2 regions of the Limosilactobacillus panis genome follow, and region 1 is predicted to be linked to the other one. Evidence: riboswitches for the same ligand, from Rfam matches in the RefSeq annotation. Region 1 holds a riboswitch; the other holds the start of a gene.
What was found. A riboswitch is a leader RNA that binds a small molecule or an ion and turns the genes downstream of it on or off. The one in region 1 is predicted to bind FMN.
Positions count from the first base shown of each region.

Region 2: another riboswitch for FMN. It lies ahead of KZE55_RS05030 (ECF transporter S component); the one in region 1 lies ahead of ribD (bifunctional diaminohydroxyphosphoribosylaminopyrimidine deaminase/5-amino-6-(5-phosphoribosylamino)uracil reductase RibD).

Region 1 is NZ_CP081855.1:2,028,313-2,037,261, forward strand. It holds gene KZE55_RS09675 (aminopeptidase C) at 1-274, opposite strand, end outside; gene KZE55_RS10520 (DapH/DapD/GlmU-related protein) at 377-730, opposite strand; gene KZE55_RS10525 (maltose acetyltransferase domain-containing protein) at 789-995, opposite strand; gene KZE55_RS09690 (NAD(P)H-binding protein) at 1,117-1,761, shown strand; gene ribH (6,7-dimethyl-8-ribityllumazine synthase) at 1,876-2,340, opposite strand; gene ribA (GTP cyclohydrolase II) at 2,343-3,524, opposite strand; gene KZE55_RS09705 (riboflavin synthase) at 3,524-4,126, opposite strand; gene ribD (bifunctional diaminohydroxyphosphoribosylaminopyrimidine deaminase/5-amino-6-(5-phosphoribosylamino)uracil reductase RibD) at 4,119-5,177, opposite strand; FMN riboswitch at 5,322-5,464, opposite strand; gene KZE55_RS09715 (hypothetical protein) at 5,590-5,850, opposite strand; gene KZE55_RS09720 (IS982 family transposase) at 6,131-6,991, shown strand; gene KZE55_RS09725 (L,D-transpeptidase) at 7,037-8,431, shown strand; gene KZE55_RS09730 (sugar O-acetyltransferase) at 8,693-8,949, shown strand, end outside.
Region 2 is NZ_CP081855.1:1,036,786-1,045,734, forward strand. It holds gene KZE55_RS05010 (reductase) at 1-72, shown strand, start outside; gene KZE55_RS05015 (segregation and condensation protein A) at 65-853, shown strand; gene scpB (SMC-Scp complex subunit ScpB) at 816-1,421, shown strand; gene KZE55_RS05025 (pseudouridine synthase) at 1,421-2,137, shown strand; FMN riboswitch at 2,253-2,372, shown strand; gene KZE55_RS05030 (ECF transporter S component) at 2,461-3,039, shown strand; gene KZE55_RS05035 (helix-turn-helix domain-containing protein) at 3,301-4,332, shown strand; gene KZE55_RS05040 (RecQ family ATP-dependent DNA helicase) at 4,325-5,767, shown strand; gene KZE55_RS10235 (hypothetical protein) at 5,847-6,158, shown strand; gene KZE55_RS10240 (LysM peptidoglycan-binding domain-containing protein) at 6,223-6,426, shown strand; gene cmk ((d)CMP kinase) at 6,447-7,133, shown strand; gene rpsA (30S ribosomal protein S1) at 7,206-8,447, shown strand; gene der (ribosome biogenesis GTPase Der) at 8,533-8,949, shown strand, end outside.

The DNA of each region.
Region 1 (8,949 bases):
AAAGGTAGTTTTGGGAAAGCTCGAAGTCCTTAAAATTGTACTTCTTCGCAAACTTGTGCCGGAGGGTATTCAGGGTCGCAAATGACCAGCAACGGCCACTATGCCGCTGGTTGCTGGGTTTCCCCGTCTTGATTTCGTAGGAAAAGGCCCGGTGAAGGCGTTGGCTGGCGATTGGATCCTCACTAGCGTTTTTAATCCCGTTCTTTTGCACCGCCCGGGAAATGACTGCTGCATCCTTGCGGGCGTGGAAATTTTTCTGGTATTTTTCAACCATTGCTGTTGTTAACTGGCTTTCTTTTGCCACAATAATCCCTTCTTAATTAAAACATTTACTACTATCATAGCGCATTTATGGTGGGGCAACATCAATATTAATCTATTCGCCGTAATGGTAATCGCCAGTCCGGTTTTCCAGTCCCTGGTAGCGGTCATCAGTCCGGAGGGGGAGGGGCCGAATTACCTTTGCCGGGTTACCGGCGGCGATGACGTTGGCGGGGATGTCATCGACTACCACGCTCCCGGCACCGATGATGCTGTTATCACCAATCGTAACCCCGCCGACCACGTTTACACTAGCGCCAAACCAGACGTTATTACCTACCGTGATGGGGCGCGATTCAACGTAGCCCGCTCGACGACCGACCGCGTCTTCAACGTGGTTAGAGGTGTAAAAGCCGCACTTAGGGCCAATCTTGACCTCATCGCCAAACTTAATCGGCGCGCAGTCCATGAAAAAGCAGTCGTAGTTAGCAAAGAAGTTGCGGCCCAAAAAGATGTTACGGCCAAACTCAACATGAAAGTTGGGCAGGCGTCACAGCAAAGAGTGTCTTCAACATCGCTAAGTCGGCCTTCCCCGTCCGGTAATATTCAAAGTTGTACTGCCGGCACAAGTCGAGGGCCCAGTTGCGGACCGCCGTGATTTCTGGGGCAACGTCGTCGTAAGGTTCACCAGCGTTGACCGTTGCCAGGACTTTCTTGATTAGTTGTTCATCCATCGTAAATTCTCCTTTCTGCCCATTATATCATTGTGGGTCCTCCACTAAGTGTTTCTCCTTTGCTAGCTTATCTTTAGTAAGGTAAAATGATAGTGAATAACTTGACTAGGGAGGAATTCTCATGAGTAAAGTATTTATTGCGGGCGGCTCCGGCAGGGTCGCAACCGACTTAATCAAGGACCTGGTGGCTGCTGGAAACGACGTTGTTGCGGGCGCCCGTCACCTCAAAAAAATCATCAAACTAGCTGGGGTTACGCCAGTCTCCCTGGACCTTCATGGCGATGTCGCTAAGATTGCCACTTTAATGGCCGGCAGTAACGCGGTCTACTTTGTTGCCGGGTCCCGGGGCAAAGACCTTTTACAAACCGATGCCATGGGGGCGGTCAAAACAATGCAAGCAGCACAGCGGGCCGGTATTAAGCGCTACATTATGCTAAGCTCCATGTACGCCCTTAGACCCGAAAAGTGGGCCGACTACCCGGCGCTGGCTTCGATTACCGACTACAACATTGCCAAGTTCTTCGCCGATAACTACCTGATCAGCAACACTGACCTGGACTACACAATTATCCAGCCGGCTTCATTGACCGAAGAAGCGGCCACTGGTAAGGTCCGCTTCGGGGAAGGCAACGACACCACGAACCCGATTCCGGATGTTGCTCACGTCTTGGCCAGCGTGCTGACGGCTGATAACACCGTCGGTAAGGTCATCATGATGCGCAGTGGTGATACGCCAATTGCGGACGCGGTAGCAGCAGTGAAATAGTGGATTAGTATGCTAGTCCTTTCTGACACGTAGTTAGGCTTTAAAACGATAAAGGACCGCCATACTCAGAAAACTCGAGCAATGGCGGTCCTTTGCTGTTTCATGTGAAACACATCAATTGATTTGCTCACTCAGTGACATCATCTCTAGCAGGCTCTGAGCCGTGCTAGCGCCCTCATTGCCCATTTTCAGGCCTGCCCGTTGCATTGCCTGCTCAATGTTATCGGTCGTCAGAATGCCAAAGGTTACTGGGACCTTCCCCTGGAGGTTCAGTTCCATGATTCCCCGAGCCATGTTCTGACAAATCAAGTCGTAGTGGTCGGTCTCTCCTTTAATTACCGCTCCAAGGGTCATGATACCGTCAAATTCACCCTTATCCAGGAGTTTCTTAACCGCAAAGGGAATCTCAAAGGCGCCCGGAACGTGAAAAACGGCCACCTGGTCATCTTTTAGGCCAAACTTGGCGAGCGTGGCTACGGCCCCCGTAACCAGCTTACTCGTGACGGCACCGTTGAAGTCGGCAACCACGATTCCTACGTGTGCATTATTGTAGTTAAACTTTCCCGTAAATTCTTCCATGATCATGCCTCCAAATCTAATAGGTGGTGGAACTTGTCCTTCTTCGTTGCGAGGTAGCGCCGGTCATACTTGTTTGCCTGAATTTCTAAGGGCAGGCGGTCATGGATCGTAATCCCTGCTTCCTCTAGCTGGTCAATCTTATCTGGATTATTGGTCAATAGGTCAATTTTGGTGACCCCTAGCTGCTGAAGGATCTGCGCGGCTAGTTTATATTTGCGCTCATCCGGCTTGAAGCCAAGCTCTTCATTTGCCTCAACCGTGTCGTAACCCTCTTCTTGCAAGTGGTACGCCCGCAGTTTATTCTCAAGGCCGATTCCCCGCCCCTCTTGGCGAAGGTAAAGGACGACCCCGCGGCCAACCGCGTTAATCCGCCGCATGGCCTCGTGAAGCTGGGGTCCACAGTCACAACGCAAAGAGCCGAAGACATCTCCCGTGAAGCACTCGGAATGCAGGCGGACCAGCACTGGTTCGTCCCCAGAAATATTGCCCTTAATAAGGGCCAGATTATCCCCGGCAAAGTGACGGAGGCGGAAATCACCATACTCACTCGGCAGGTGGACCTCCTTCGTAGGTTGGCTAACCCGACTGCGCCGGTATTCCTGGAGGTCCTTGATGGTAATGATTGGCAGGCTGAATTCAGCCGCCTTCTCGTGGAGTTCCTTAGACCGTGCCATCTCCCCGTTAGCCTTTAAAATTTCACAAATATAAGCAACGGGCTCCTCACCGGCTAACCTGGCCAGGTCAACGGCCGCCTCCGTATGGCCGTCTCTTTCCAGCACCCCGTCTTCCCTGGCAACCAGCGGAAAGATGTGGCCGGGCTTATAGAAATCTGCGTTGGTGGCCTGCGGGTCGGCCAGGTGGGTAATCGTCCGCCAGCGGTCAAAGGCGGAGATCCCGGTAGTCGTCGACTTGTGGTCCACACTAATGGTGAAGGCCGTGCCAAATGGGTCGGTGTTGTCCGCCGTCATCTGGGGCAGGGCCAGCCGTTTAGCAACCGCTGGCGCCATGGGGACGCACATCAGCCCCCGGGCATACTTGGTAATGAAGTTGACCTTCTCCGGGGTGGCCTTGCTTGCTAGCCCAATCATGTCCCCTTCAGCTTCCCGGTCTAAGTCATCCATGACAATTACCAATCCACCCTTCTTGAGGTGGTCAATTGCGGCTTGAATCTTTTTAACGTCCATCATTGTGCCCCTTTCTGCAAATTTGCGGCAACGTACTTTCCTAAAATATCGGTTTCTAAATTGACTCGGCTGCCCACCTGGAGGTCATCCAGGTTGGTCACCGTTTGGGTGTGGGGAATCAGGCCGACGGAGAACCAGTCCGCACCAGTGTTCATGACAGTCAGGCTCACCCCGTTGATGGCAACACTTCCCTGGGGAACCACCTGGTTAGCCAGGCGGACCGGCAGGGCAAAGCGGACCTCAATGGCGTTCTCGTTGGGCGCCATTGCTTGGACCACCGTCACCTCATCGACGTGGCCCGTCACAATGTGCCCTTCCAGACGGTCACCGACCTGCAGAGACCGTTCGAGGTTGACCAGGTCGCCGGGCTGGAGGTCCTTAAACGTTGTCTTCTCAAAGGTCTGGGGCATGAGGGTGACGTGAAAACCTGTTCCCGTTTGTCCGACCACGGTTAGGCAGGTCCCGTTAATGGCGACCGAATCCCCAATTACCAACTCTTCTAATAGTACCGGGCTGGTCGGGGCGATTGTCAGTTCAATCGTTTCACCCTTCTTTTCCAGTTTTTGGACCTTCCCGGTTCCCTGAACTAAGCCACTAAACATTGTTTTGCTTCCTTTCTGTAACCCTAACGTTATCCCCTAACAGCTCTACTTGCCGGTCTGCAAACCGCCACGGGACCGGCGGAGTAAAGGCAGCGACCCCGTTTTGTCCCAACATTTGGGGGTCAATGTAGGTAACCACCTCTTCAACCAAATTAGCCACGGCAAACGCCCGGTGAATGGTCGGGCCCCCTTCGACGTACAACGATTGGAGACCTTCCTTGGCAACTGTCGCAACGACCTCTTTTACTCCACCAGTCGGCAGGCAGAATACTCGGGCGGTGGTCTCGCCGAGCTGGTCAGCGAGGGTCGGGCTGGCCGTAAATACCCAGGTCGGTGCCAGGCCATCATGGAGGAGCCTCAACTGGGGATGGTCGGCTAACCGCCCCCGCCGGTCGAGGACAATCCGTACGGGCATGAAGGCCGGCTGTGGTTGGGGAACCAATGTCGGATCATCAACAATCGCCGTGGTACTGCCAATAACAATTCCCTGAAAGTTGGCCCGTTCCCGGTGGACCCGATCATAGACCGCCCGGTTAGTGATCACCGTCCGCTGACCTGGGCCCGCACTGACGCGGTGGTCGAGGCTGATAGCCTGTTTAAGTGTGATCCAGGGACGGCCGTGGCGGAAAAAGAAATTGTAGTGGGGGTTCACCCGGGCGGCGGCCTGATCACTGACGCCGGTCACGACCGTAATACCGTGTTGACGTAAGCGGGCGATCCCCTTTTCCGTCACTAGGGAGTGGGGGTCGGTCTCGGCAATTACCACCCGCTTGATCCCCCGGTCGCTGATCAACTGGGTGCAGGGGGGCTGTTTGCCGTAGTGGTTACAGGGCTCCAGAGTTACGTAAAGGGTGGCCCCCAGCGTCTGTGCCGGCGTGAGTTTGGTTAAGGCGTCCCGTTCCGCATGGGGCCCACCAAAGCGCTGGGTATGCCCGGTCGCGAGAATTTCACCATCTTTGACCACCACAGCACCCACCTGGGGGTTCTGCCAGGTCCCCGTCGCCTGCCTAGCCTGGTCAATGGCAATTTTCATAAAGTATTGATCGTTGATTTCCATCACCCTCCAACAAAAAAGCGTCCCAGGATTTCTCTTGGGGCGCTAAACTTTCACTTTTGACGGCACTGCGGGTAAAAATAAAACCCGGATAACAAAGGTGTCATCCGGGGTCATTTTAAACTGCTAGTGTAATACAGCGTTTTTCTTCTCCCATCCAGACTATACTGTCGGTACCAGACTTGCACTGGTTCAACCACTGGTCACTGTCGACTAGCGGGTCACGGACTTCAAGTTGCCTTGTCACCGTCGGTTGGGAATTTCACCCGGCCCCGAAGAAAACTAACTTTCAATTTATCTATAGTGTACGTGCTTACTAACTTTTTGTAAAGGCTTTCTTTAACATTTAAGCTAAATTAGTCCACTTTCCACATGTACTTCTGGAGGATTTGACTGACCCCCACGGCAATTAATAGCGTTGAAAAAAGTACTGACGGATAATCAGAACCTGGGATAACAGTAACCCACTGATTACCAACACCACTATCACGACTAACCATCCCTTCCACAGTAAAGACAGCCGCTGGTCCGGACGGTGGCCAAGCCGGTTATATATTTTGGTGCTGATGCCTAAGAAAAATGGGGCAACACATTCGCTGTAAACTACGGCGGCCTGGGTCAAGCCCAGCCGCTTTCGTTGCTCACGGATCTGTTGACCAAAGTTCATCATTGTTTCCTCATTTCTGAAAATTATTTTAGTGATAATATAAAACTAATGGTATTTTGACCAGCAAGAGTTACTTGCATCCTTGACGTGATGGGCACTAACCGCTCCCAATCGGTCAATGATCACCTGCAAACTAAATTCTTGTAATTTGGCCAATTAGCAGTAAGATAATTCTAACGCGTGGTGCTAGTACTCATTAGTATGTTTGATTTTACAAAAAAAGCCCAACATGGTTAGACTATTAAGTGATACAAAACTTAAATAGAAAAGAGCCTTAATCATGTTGAACCTTCTTAAGTCTAACCACTATTGCCATCATTTACAAGTTAATTTTGCTCAATTAAACCGTACCTGCCATCGCTGGTATAAGCTTTATGCACCTAAAAAGCTCGTTCAACGACCGAACATCAACCAAGTTAAAGTTGATGATAGTACCCTAATAGCCCTTCTGATTTGCCAAACTCAGTTAGGAATCGAATCGCAACGACGCTTTTGTATGATCTTGGTGAGCTCCATTTCTCGGTCACGTTTCAACCGTCGCACTCGCCAATTACTACCGTTACTCAGTTTAATTAGGCGAAAGCTAAACCAAGATGTTGATTTACATGGACAATTCCTAATTATTGATAGCTTTCCAGTACCAGTTTGTCATCCAGTTCGCAATTATCGAGCCAAGATTTTTCGGGGAAGTACTGATATTGGCTATAACGCTACGAAAAAACAGTATTACTATGGGTTTAAAGTCCACATGATTGTTAGTAGTGATGGTTACTTGCTCAACTACATCGTTACTAAAGCTTCTGTCCATGATAGTAAGGTCGCCGAAGAATTAATCTTAAACACTATGCCACTTGAGCACTTTTTATTAGCAGATGTTGGCTATGTTAGCCGTCAGCTTCATACCGACCTAGTTAGTGATGGCTATGAGCTTTGGACTCCATTTCGTCAAAACATGGCTGGCGCTAAGAAGCATAATTCACGAATCCTAAAAGCAATTCGCCGAACGATTGAGACCGACTTTTCGTTATTAAAATACTATAATGCCGAAAATAATCGTGCGCGAAGTTTAGCAGGCTTTCAAGAACGGTTAGAAGTGGCAATTTTAGCATCTAATATGGAGTATTGTCTAGAAAAGTTTCACTAGCACCACGCGTAATTCTAGTAAATCTAAGTAACCGAGGATTGAACGATGCAAAAACTAAGTTTAAAAAAGGTCATTACTGGAATACTGGTCGTTTTGCTGGTGCTGCTCTTGGGCGTTCACTTACACCAGCGAAACCACTTCAACCGCAACGTCACCGTTAACCACGTTGCGGTCGGCGGCTTAACCGCCCAGCAAGCCTATGACAAAGTTAAAAAGGCGAAGCAAACGTCGAAGATTTACGTTAAAAACCAGCTTGTTTACGTTGGGAAGCCAACCCGGTCAGGCTTTACTGCCAGTGACAAGGGGCGAATCATTAAGGCACTTCATGAGCAGTACACTTTCTTTCCGTCCAGGCGGCGAGTCAACCTGCTTGTTGAGCCGGCAAATCTTGATAAGTCGGCACTTGGTGACATTGACGCGGCCGTCAATAACCAAATTCAACAGCTCAATCGCGGTCGACGGGCACCCCACGATGCCTACGCCGTTTACCAGGATGGCAAGGTGAAAGTCATCCCCGCCGTCAAGGGTACCCAGTACAGTAGCAAGGGGTTAACCAAAACCGTCAGTCGGGAATTCGTCAACGGGACCGTCCACTTACAGCCAAAGTTCATCACACCCCTCAGCGCAAACAGTGCAACTGTGCAAAACGAGAAGAAGCAGCTTACCAAGCTAGAGGGCCGGAGCGTGACTTACCGGGTCCAAAATAAGGACTACCGGTTCACCACGGCTGGTGTTATTGCCCGGGCTACCTACCAAAATGGCCACTACAGTTTTAAGACGAGACCGGTCAAAGCCAAGATCAACCAGATTAACCGGAAGCAGGCTACTCTGGGTAAGTCCTTCAGGTTCAAGACGACTTCCGGAAAGGCAATCACCACAACGAATACCGGGACTTACGGCTGGAAGATCAGCAGCAAGCAGGCCGGCCAGTCATTGGCAAGTGCCCTGGTTGCCAATAAGAAGCAGGTCAACGCCGCAAACGACATTTACGGCAAGGGCTACAGCCATCTCGGGACGGGGTACAATAACACCAGCAACGACGGCATTGGAAAAACCTACGTGGCGGTTTCCCTCGCCAAACAGCACGCCTGGTTCTATAAGAATGGCAAGTGTGTGTTGAGTACCGATATCGTCAGTGGAACTAATAACGCCGGTAACCGGACCCCCAAGGGCGTTTGGTATATCATGTACCAACAAAGCCCATCCGTTTTACGGGGTACCAACGACAATGGTTCCAAGTACAGTAGCCCAGTACAGTACTGGTCACCATTTACCCTCTCCGGTTGTGGTTTCCACGATGCCAGTTGGCGTCATGACTGGTCAAAGACGGCCTACAAGGAAACTGGTGGTGGTTCACACGGCTGTATTAACATGCACCCGGAAAATGCCGGAATAGGTTCCCACGCCCTCTCCAAGGGTGAACCAGTAATTATTTACTAATAAGTACGGCGTCAGCCTCAATTGCGGGCTGGCGCCGTTTTTTGAAAAAGTATAAAGAAGTATAAAACGAAATCAAAAGTATAAAAGAGCATAAAAATAACGGAGGGCGGACAAAATGAAGAATCCCTTTACCCCAGTTTTGGCCGGGTCCCTAAGATTTACCTGGATCGTGAACAAACTGTCCACCAGCTAGAGGTGGACATTCAAGCTTCCTATTAAATCAGTTAAAATGAAGGTAATAAATAGAAAGGAGCCCTCCGTATGGCACTTCATGACCAGCAAATTTATAATCCAGACGACCCGGAAATTTTGGAAAAACAAACCCAGGCTCAGCTCCCCATGTACGAATACAACCGCACCCTCCCCACTGAGAGGGCCAAACGTCAAGGCCTGTTGAAAAAGATGCTCGGTAAAGTGGGTAAAGGCTGTTATCTCGAGCCACCCTTTCACGCTAACTTTGGCGGTAAGCACGTCATGCTTGGCGACCACATTTACGCTAACTTTAACCTAACCGTGGT
Region 2 (8,949 bases), 990 kb from region 1:
GCGCAAAAAAGACTGATGGGGACGCTGGAAACGCAGCCCCTGATAACAGGGTGGGAGAAGAATCATGAGTAAGCCATTGACGGAGCACCCTTATCAACCGGTGATCAAGATTCCCGACTTTGAGGGTCCACTGGACCTTCTTTTACACTTGATCAAGGAAAATAAGATGGGTATTTATGACATTAAGATAGTTACTATTACTTCCCAGTACATGGACTACCTCCACCAGCGCCAAACACACCGTTTGGAGGTAGCTGGTGATTACTTTGTGATGGCAGCGACATTAATGAATATTAAGAGTCAGATGTTATTGCCTAAACCACCCGTGGACGAGGAAGAAGCTGAAGAGGATGAACCTGATCCCCGCCAGGAATTAGTTGCCCAGCTTCTTGAATACCAACGCTACAAGAAGGCGGCGGGGGAGTTGAAAAATAAAGAAAACTTTCGCCAGCAGGAATTTACCCGTCCCGCAATGCACGTACCGCGCAAATTAATTACGGCGCATGTTGAACCGGGAGTAACAATTGACCAGCTTAAGGCCGCCTATGCTCAGGTCCTAAAAAATCACCGCCTTAACCAGCCGCTGGTGGAAACAGTTGCGGCGGAGAAGGTAAGCGTTGCCCAACGGATGGGGGACGTGGTTAAATTAGTGAAGAAGGGACCGGTCCAGTTTACCACCCTATTTGAACATAACCGGACGCGTGACAGCTTGGTTACCACCTTTCTTGCCATCCTGGAACTGAGTCGGCACCGCCGAATTAACTTACAGCAGGCGGAACTATTTGGACCGATTATACTAACGGAGGGACCCAAGATTGACGAACAATCAGTTAACAAACCAGGCACAGATTGAAGGACTATTGTTTATTAGTGGGGATGAAGGAATTACCCTGGGTGACTTGGCTAAGATTACGGGCTTTATGAAACCCGCAATCCGGAAACTACTTAGTGACCTTGCCCAGCGTTACCAGGCGGATCCGCACTGTGCTCTTGTTCTTTTAAGAAGTGACGAAACCTACCGGCTCGCCACAAAGCAAGCGTTAGCACCAGTAATCAAGCACTATTTTGAGGTTCCATTGACCGTCCCCTTAACGACTGCCCTACTGGAAACGTTAGCGATTGTCGCTTACCGGCAGCCGATTACCCGGTTAGAAATTGATGATATCCGTAGTGTGCAGAGTTCGGGATCCTTGCAGAAATTAATGGTTCGGGGCCTGATTGATACTAAGGGCCGGCTGGATGCTCCCGGGCGGCCATTTTTATACGTTACCACCACGAACTTTCTGGACTACTTTGGTCTAACTTCGCTAGATGACCTGCCACCGCTGCCGGCAGAAAGTGAGCTCGCCCCTGACCAGGTGAATGGGGACCTGTTTTTGACGGCTTTGCAATCGCGTGAGAAACGTCAGGAGGATAAGTAATGGAACGTTTACAAAAGGTAATGGCGGAGGCCGGTGTAGCCTCCCGTCGTGCATCAGAAAAACTAATTGCCACTGGCCATGTTCAGGTTAATGGTCGGATTGTGCGGACGCTGGGTACTAAGGTCAGCAGCCGGGACAAGGTAGAAGTCGATGGGGTACCCCTCCACCGCGAGAAGCACGTTTATTTCCTGCTGAATAAACCCCGGGAGGTGATCTCGTCTGCCCATGATGAGAAGGGGCGGCGGACGGTTGTCGACATTTTGCGTGAGAAAGGGGTTGATGAACGAATCTACCCGGTGGGAAGATTAGACTACGACACCACGGGTGTTTTGCTCCTCACAAATGACGGCACGCTTGCTAACAAGCTTATGCACCCCAAGTTTGAGGTTGCTAAGACCTATATTGCAAAAGTTAAGGGCCTGGTTTCTAACAATGACTTAAAGCAACTCCGCTTGGGAGTCAAGCTCGATGGGCGAAAGACCAAACCGGCTAAGTCGCGGTTGAAGGAGAGTGACCGGGTCAAGAAGACGAGTATTGTTCAATTGACAATCCACGAGGGGCATTATCACCAAGTTAAACGCATGCTGGAAGCAGTGGGACACCCGGTAATCAAACTTCACCGGGAAAATTATGGCTTTTTGAACTTGCAGGGAGTTCAACCCGGTGAGTTCCGAAAGCTCCGGCCGGAAGAAGTGAAAAAGTTAAAACAGCTTTAGGTTACTACGCCCACCTTTTCACAAGGTAAAGTGACGCCAGCTACTGGTTAAGGCGGCGGGTGAATGCGTTGACACGGTGACTAGTCGCCGGTATAATGGGGCTGTAAATATTAAGAATTGTCTTCAAGGCAGGGTGCAATTCCCGACCGGCGGTGATAGCCCGCAACCCGTGTGAACGGTTGAATTTGGTGAAATTCCAATGCCGACAGTAAAGTCTGGTATAGAGAAGATTTCTATAATGAAAGCGTTGTTGACAACTTGTTAACGGCGCTTTTTTCATAGGAAAGCCAACTGAAGGTAATCTCATTGGAGGTTGTTTATTTATGACAGTTTCACATCAGCGAATTCAACGGATGGTTGGTGTTGCTTGCTTCGGGGCCCTCGGCTTTATTTTGATGTTATTTGAGTTTCCGATTATTCCGGTGGTGTCTTATTTGAAAATTGACTTTTCCGATATTCCAGTTCTCCTCGGCGGATATATCTACGGACCCTTTACGGGGGTGATAATCGCCCTTATCAAGTGCTTGATTCATGCGATGGTTCACGGCTTTTCGGTTGGTGAACTAATTGGTATTTTTGGTGACTTCGTTTCTTCCTTGGCTATCCTATTACCGTTCTGCTTTGTATGGCGGCAACGTGGGTGGACCTTCAAGCGGCAAATGGGGATGGGAATTTTGCTTTCAACAATTACCTTGACCATTGTCATGTCGTTACTTAACCTCTGGGTACTGACCCCGTTATACATGGCCGTTTGGAACTGGCGCTCTTCACTTCCGGTGGCGCAACTGGTTGCAGTGGGTGTTTTGCCATTTAATGTTATTAAGGGCCTGTTGGTATCGGGGGTCTTTGCCCTGATTGCTGGCCACTTGCGCCAGTGGCTTCTTCGTCACCAATTAAAATAAATTCTCGTGGGACAGAACTAGCTTGCTAGTTTGCTTTTCGACGCGAAGCTAGCCTATCGGGAACCCCCTCGAAGCGAAGCAAGTCTTTAGAAAGCACAAAAAGGACTCTAGTGTTTGGATTTTCCAAACGCTAGAGTCCCTTTGTGTACTGCGCTGTAACATTTTCAACTATATAGGAGACTCATGTCACAACCCATTTTAATGTTGTCAGGAATTTATGCCGTATTATATTAATAGTAGTTCGAAAAGGAGGGATAAGTGGTGAATGACTTTTTATTACGCTTGTGTAGCTATCACCAGCCACGGCGGGTGCGGGTAATTGAAAATGTCTGCCAAAACCACCCCACAGTTGCCAACCTATTCTGGGCTAAGCAGTACTCCCTTATCAATTGGCTGGGCTGCCGGCGGAATCTGGACCGTGTCGAGTTTAATGATGAACTCGCCGCATTGGAAAAGGCGGGGTTGATCAGTTTGCATGATAACCAGGTCCAGTTAACGGCCGCCGGAGTGAGCTACCAGGAAGAAAATCCCATCTATGAGCCCCATTTTTTTGATTGGTTCTGGCTAGCCAACACAAGGCGGGTTGAACAGCGCTTCCTCCTGGGGATTCAGGTTGTTTCTGAACTTGCCTACCACAACTGGCGCTACGTCCCTTTGCACGTTCCCTATTCAGAACAAGGGGCGGTGAAGGCCTGGTTTCATCGCTATGGTTCCGCACAGCTTGTCCACCAGGTTGCGCGTGAGCTTGACTTACTGGGAACGGCCTTTGAAGGAGAAGATGAGCAGTTGGTGACGGCTTTTTTTGCCAGCCTGGTAGGGCACGATGGCAGTGGGCAGACAATTGCCCAGGTTAGTCAACAGTTAAGTCTTAACATCGGTGAAACGATGATTATTAACCATGACGTCCTCCTCGGGATCAGTGCCTTTGCTAAAAATACCACAGGCCCAATTGCCCGGCTGCTCCAACCCTTACTCACTTCTTCACCACTTTCGACTAGCTGTTGGCAGACAATTAATATGCTTAGGCGGGGAAGACCACTAGAGGAGATTGCCCGGCATCGTCACCTCAAGCTGGGGACAATTCGTGAACACATTCTTACCGCGGCTATCTTGGTGCCCCGAGCCTATCAGTGGGGAAAACTACTGCCGCCCCAAGACGAAGAGTATTTAAAGCACAAGTATGAGGGACCCGTTGCCAGCTGGCAATTTGTTAGTTGGGGTAGTAACGAAAACCGTGACTTTTTCTACTTTCGTCTCTATCAAATCATCCAGGGGAGTGAAGAAAATGGATGAGCAGAAAATCTATCAGGAATTACGGCACCGCTTTGGCTTTGCTAAATTTCGCGATGGCCAACTAGCAACCATTAAAGCCATCATGGCTGGACACAACACGTTGGCCGTCCTACCGACTGGTGGCGGGAAGTCCCTTTTATACCAGTTACCAGGCTACCTAATGGCCGGAACGGTATTGATTGTTTCACCATTAATCTCCTTAATGCAAGACCAGGTTGACCGTCTCCACCGCCGAGGTGAGAAGGGGGCAGTCATGTTGACCGGTCAAATTTATGGTGCTGATCGTCAACGGTTACTTCAAAATTTAGCTAATTACAAATTTATCTTTGCATCGCCGGAGTTTTTGACAAATAAGGAAGTCGTTGCGGCGCTGCAACAGGTGCAGATTTCGCTATTGACCATCGATGAGGCCCATTGTATCTCACAGTGGGGGCCTGATTTCCGGCCGGAGTATTTGATGCTCAAACAACTCCGCCAATTTTTAAGGTACCCGGTTACCCTGATGCTAACGGCAACGGCAACGAAAGCTGTTCGCTGCGATATCATTAAAAAGGTCGGCCTGACAGATGATCAAGTAGTTGAGGTCCAGCGTTCCGTCAACCGGCCAAACATCTTTTTAGCCGTCGACCAGTGTCAGAATGGCGAGGAAAAAAGGGCCCAGTTACTAAAAATGATAAATCAGCTCGGCGGCGCGGGGATAATATATTTTAGTAGCCGACGCTTGGCAGACGAAATGACAAGGTGGCTGAACACGCAAACTAAAATAGAAGTGGCTACCTATCACGCTGGAATGTCTTCGGCCGACCGTTTTCGTATCCAACAACAGTTCATGTCTGATCAGGTAAAGCTGATTTGTGCAACCAGTGCCTTTGGGATGGGCATTGATAAGGAAAATATCCGTTTTGTAATTCACTACCATATACCCGACAGCTTAGAGAACTATGTTCAAGAAATCGGTCGGGCGGGTCGTGATGGTAAGCAAAGTGTTGCTGTTATCCTATATACACCCGGCGACGAACAACTGCCACGGCAGTTACTAACTGTTGACCTCCCACCAGCCGACCTGATGCAGGCTGTTCAACGGGGGAAGGTAGACGAAAGGACATTAGGCCCTGACTACCGGCTATTTTCCTTCTACCTTAAGCATCATTTTACGCCTGACCAGGTTAAGCGGGCTTTTACCCGGCGGAAGAAGCGGCGCCTTGCTCAGCTTCAGATGATGACCAACTATGTTCAGTCTTCTGAATGCCGGCGCGACTTTATTCTCCGCTATTTTGATGAGCCAACCATTACCCAAAAAAGATGCTGTGACCACGAGCTAGCGGACTGGCTGGCAGCAGGGATATTACCGAAACAAATTTATGCTTCGCCCAAGTTGTCTTCATTTGACTGGCATTCTCGTCTGGCTTCATTATTAAATCTTGTTAAAAATTAGTTTTTTTGCTATCTAGACAATTAGTAATTCAGTGCGCTACAATCAGAATGTCAACTTTGCGTAGGAAGGAGGAGTGAGAATGAGTGACCATCGGCAGGAGAGCCGGCAGAAGAACGATGAACTTTGGGATAAGAAGTTCAATGATAATGAAGACCGTGACAGTAGTGGCCACCTATCGCGGATGGAACGGCGGAAACAGGAATCGCACAGTTCAACGATTACCACCGTTTTGATTGTATTGATTATACTATTGGCTGCTACCCCATTGATATACTGGCTTAACAACAAGCAGTCGTTTAACCACCCAGTACGAACAGAGCAAACCGCTAAATCAGCCGTGAGTAGTAAAAAAACCAACTCATCATTCTTCATCAACCTCGAGGATAAGTAAAAAAACGACGGATGATCGGCAGACAACGGTTAATAGCCTGTCTAGCGCCAGTCAAGAGTCACAGATGAGTTCAAGCGTTCAACAGTCTAGTTCTAGTAGCAACCAACGAACCCAGTATTCATATAATCGGTACACAACTGTTCAGCGCGGTGATAGTGTTTACCGGATTGCTGCACGAAATGGTATGTCGGCGCAGGAACTAGCTCGGTTGAACAACGTGTCCGTTAATACGCCGTTGCGACCGGGACAACAGATTAGGGTACGATAACGAGGAGTGAATATAAGAACATGAAAAATGGAATTCAAGTTGCAATCGATGGCCCGGCTTCTGCGGGGAAGAGTACGGTTGCCAAGTTGGTTGCAAAGCGTTTTAATTACGTCTATTGTGATACCGGTGCAATGTACCGAGTTGTGACTCTTGCCGCCTTGCAGCAAGGCATTGCGATGGATGCGACTACTAAGATCGCCAATTTAGCCAGTCGGATTAAGATTTCGTTTAAGCCGGGTGAACCGGAACAACGGGTATTTCTCAATGATAAAGAGGTCACCACGGCAATTCGTCAGGGAAAAATTGATAATAATGTTTCCGCAGTTGCAGCGATTCCGGCAGTTCGGCGTGAAATGACGAACCAGCAGCGGCAGATTGCTCAGGCTGGGGGGATTGTGATGGATGGCCGTGATATTGGCTCAACCGTTTTACCGGATGCTCCCGTGAAGATTTTTATGGTTGCAACGGCCCATGAACGGGCCCGACGGCGTTATGTTGAAAATAAGGAGAAGGGAATTGCGACGGCTTCTTTAGAGGAGCTGCAGCACGAAATTGAGCTTCGTGACCAGAAGGACTCCTCACGAAAGGTTTCTCCCCTTGTTCAGGCCCCCGATGCAATCCGCTTGGATACGACGAAGTTAACGATTAACGAAGTCGTTGACAAAATTAGTGATATTATCAAAAAAACTCTTAACGAATTATCGTAAACACTGGAAAAGCGGGAACTTTTCTAGTAGAATAGTGTTCAGAGTTGATTGTTGCAAGGAGGATTTTTTTTAATGGCTGAAAACAACGAAAACAAGAACGATATGTTAAAAGCGCTCGACAGCATTGAAACCGTTAAGGTGGGCGATGTTGTTAAGGGTGAAGTATTGGCAATCGATGACGATCGTCAAGCTATCGTTGGTATTAAAGACGCAGGGGTTGAAGGTGTCGTCCCTGCTAAGGAATTATCAACCAAGCCAGTTGAAGACATCAATGATGCAGTTAAAGTAGGTGACGAATTAGACTTAGTTGTCATCTCCAAGATTGGTAACGATAAGGAAAATGGTAGTTACTTACTTTCTCACCGTCGTCTTGAAGCCCGTAAGGTATGGGATGACATCCAAAAGAAGTTCGACAATGGTGAAACCATCACTGCAAAAGTTACCCAAGCAGTTAAGGGTGGTTTAGTTGTTGATGCTGGAGTACGTGGCTTCGTTCCTGCTTCAATGATCACTGATCACTACGTTGAAGATCTGAACCAATTCAAGGGCCAAGAACTTGAATTTAAGATTATTGAAATCGAACCAAGTGAAAACCGCCTGATCTTATCTCACCGTGAAATCGTTAAGGCTGAACACGAAAAGGCTGCTCAAAAGATCTTTGCTGAATTACAACCTGGTGATGTTGTTGAAGGTAAGGTTGCCCGGATGACGAGCTTTGGTGCTTTTGTTGACCTCGGCGGCGTTGATGGCCTGGTTCACGTTTCGGAAATTTCTTACGAACACGTTGACAAGCCTTCTGATGTATTGTCTGCTGGTCAAGATGTCAAGGTTAAGGTATTAAACGTTGACCCTGATCGTGAACGGATTTCCTTGTCCATCAAACAAACTCTTCCTGGACCATGGGATGACATCGAAGAAAAGGCACCTGCTGGCTCTGTATTGACGGGTACTGTTAAGCGTCTGACGAGTTTCGGTGCTTTTGTTGAAGTTTTCCCAGGTGTTGAAGGTTTGGTTCACATTTCTCAAATCTCCCATAAGCACATCGCCACCCCAGCTGATGTACTGAAGCCAGGTCAAGAAGTTAAGGTTAAGGTACTGAATGTTGACCCTGAACGGCAACGTTTAGGCTTATCCATGAAGGCTCTGGAAGAACGTCCAAAGGGCGAGGAAAACGACAATGGCGAAAATTACCGTGGTCGTCGTCGTTCTCGTCGGAACAACAACCGGTCCGCAATGAACAACGTTCCTGAAGAAGAAAGTGGCTTCTCCATGGGTGACTTGATTGGTGACCAATTGAAGAATTTACGTAAGTAATTTCATACAATATTAAAATATTTTAAGGAGGAAGTGGCACTTTTGTGGTTACTTCCTTTTTATTCTTTGAAGGAAGGTGAAATTAATGTCTAATCCTGTAGTGGCGGTAGTTGGACGGCCCAACGTTGGTAAATCAACCCTTTTTAACCGGATCGCTGGTCAGCGGATCTCCATAGTTGAGGATACTCCGGGGGTCACTCGTGACCGGATCTATGCTCATGGTGAATGGCTTGGCAAGCACTTTAATATGATTGATACCGGAGGAATCGAGTTATCTGACCAACCGCTGTTGACCCAAATTCGTCAGCAGGCCGAGATTGCTATTGATGAGGCTGATGTTATTATCTTTGTCGTGGATATCGAGAGCGGGGTTACGGATGCCGACGAACAAGTTGCTCGGATTCTTTACCGATCTGATAAACCGATAGTTTTGGCCGTAAACAAGGTTGATAACCCGGAGCGACGGAGCGACATTTATGACTTTTACTCGCTTGGCCTGGGG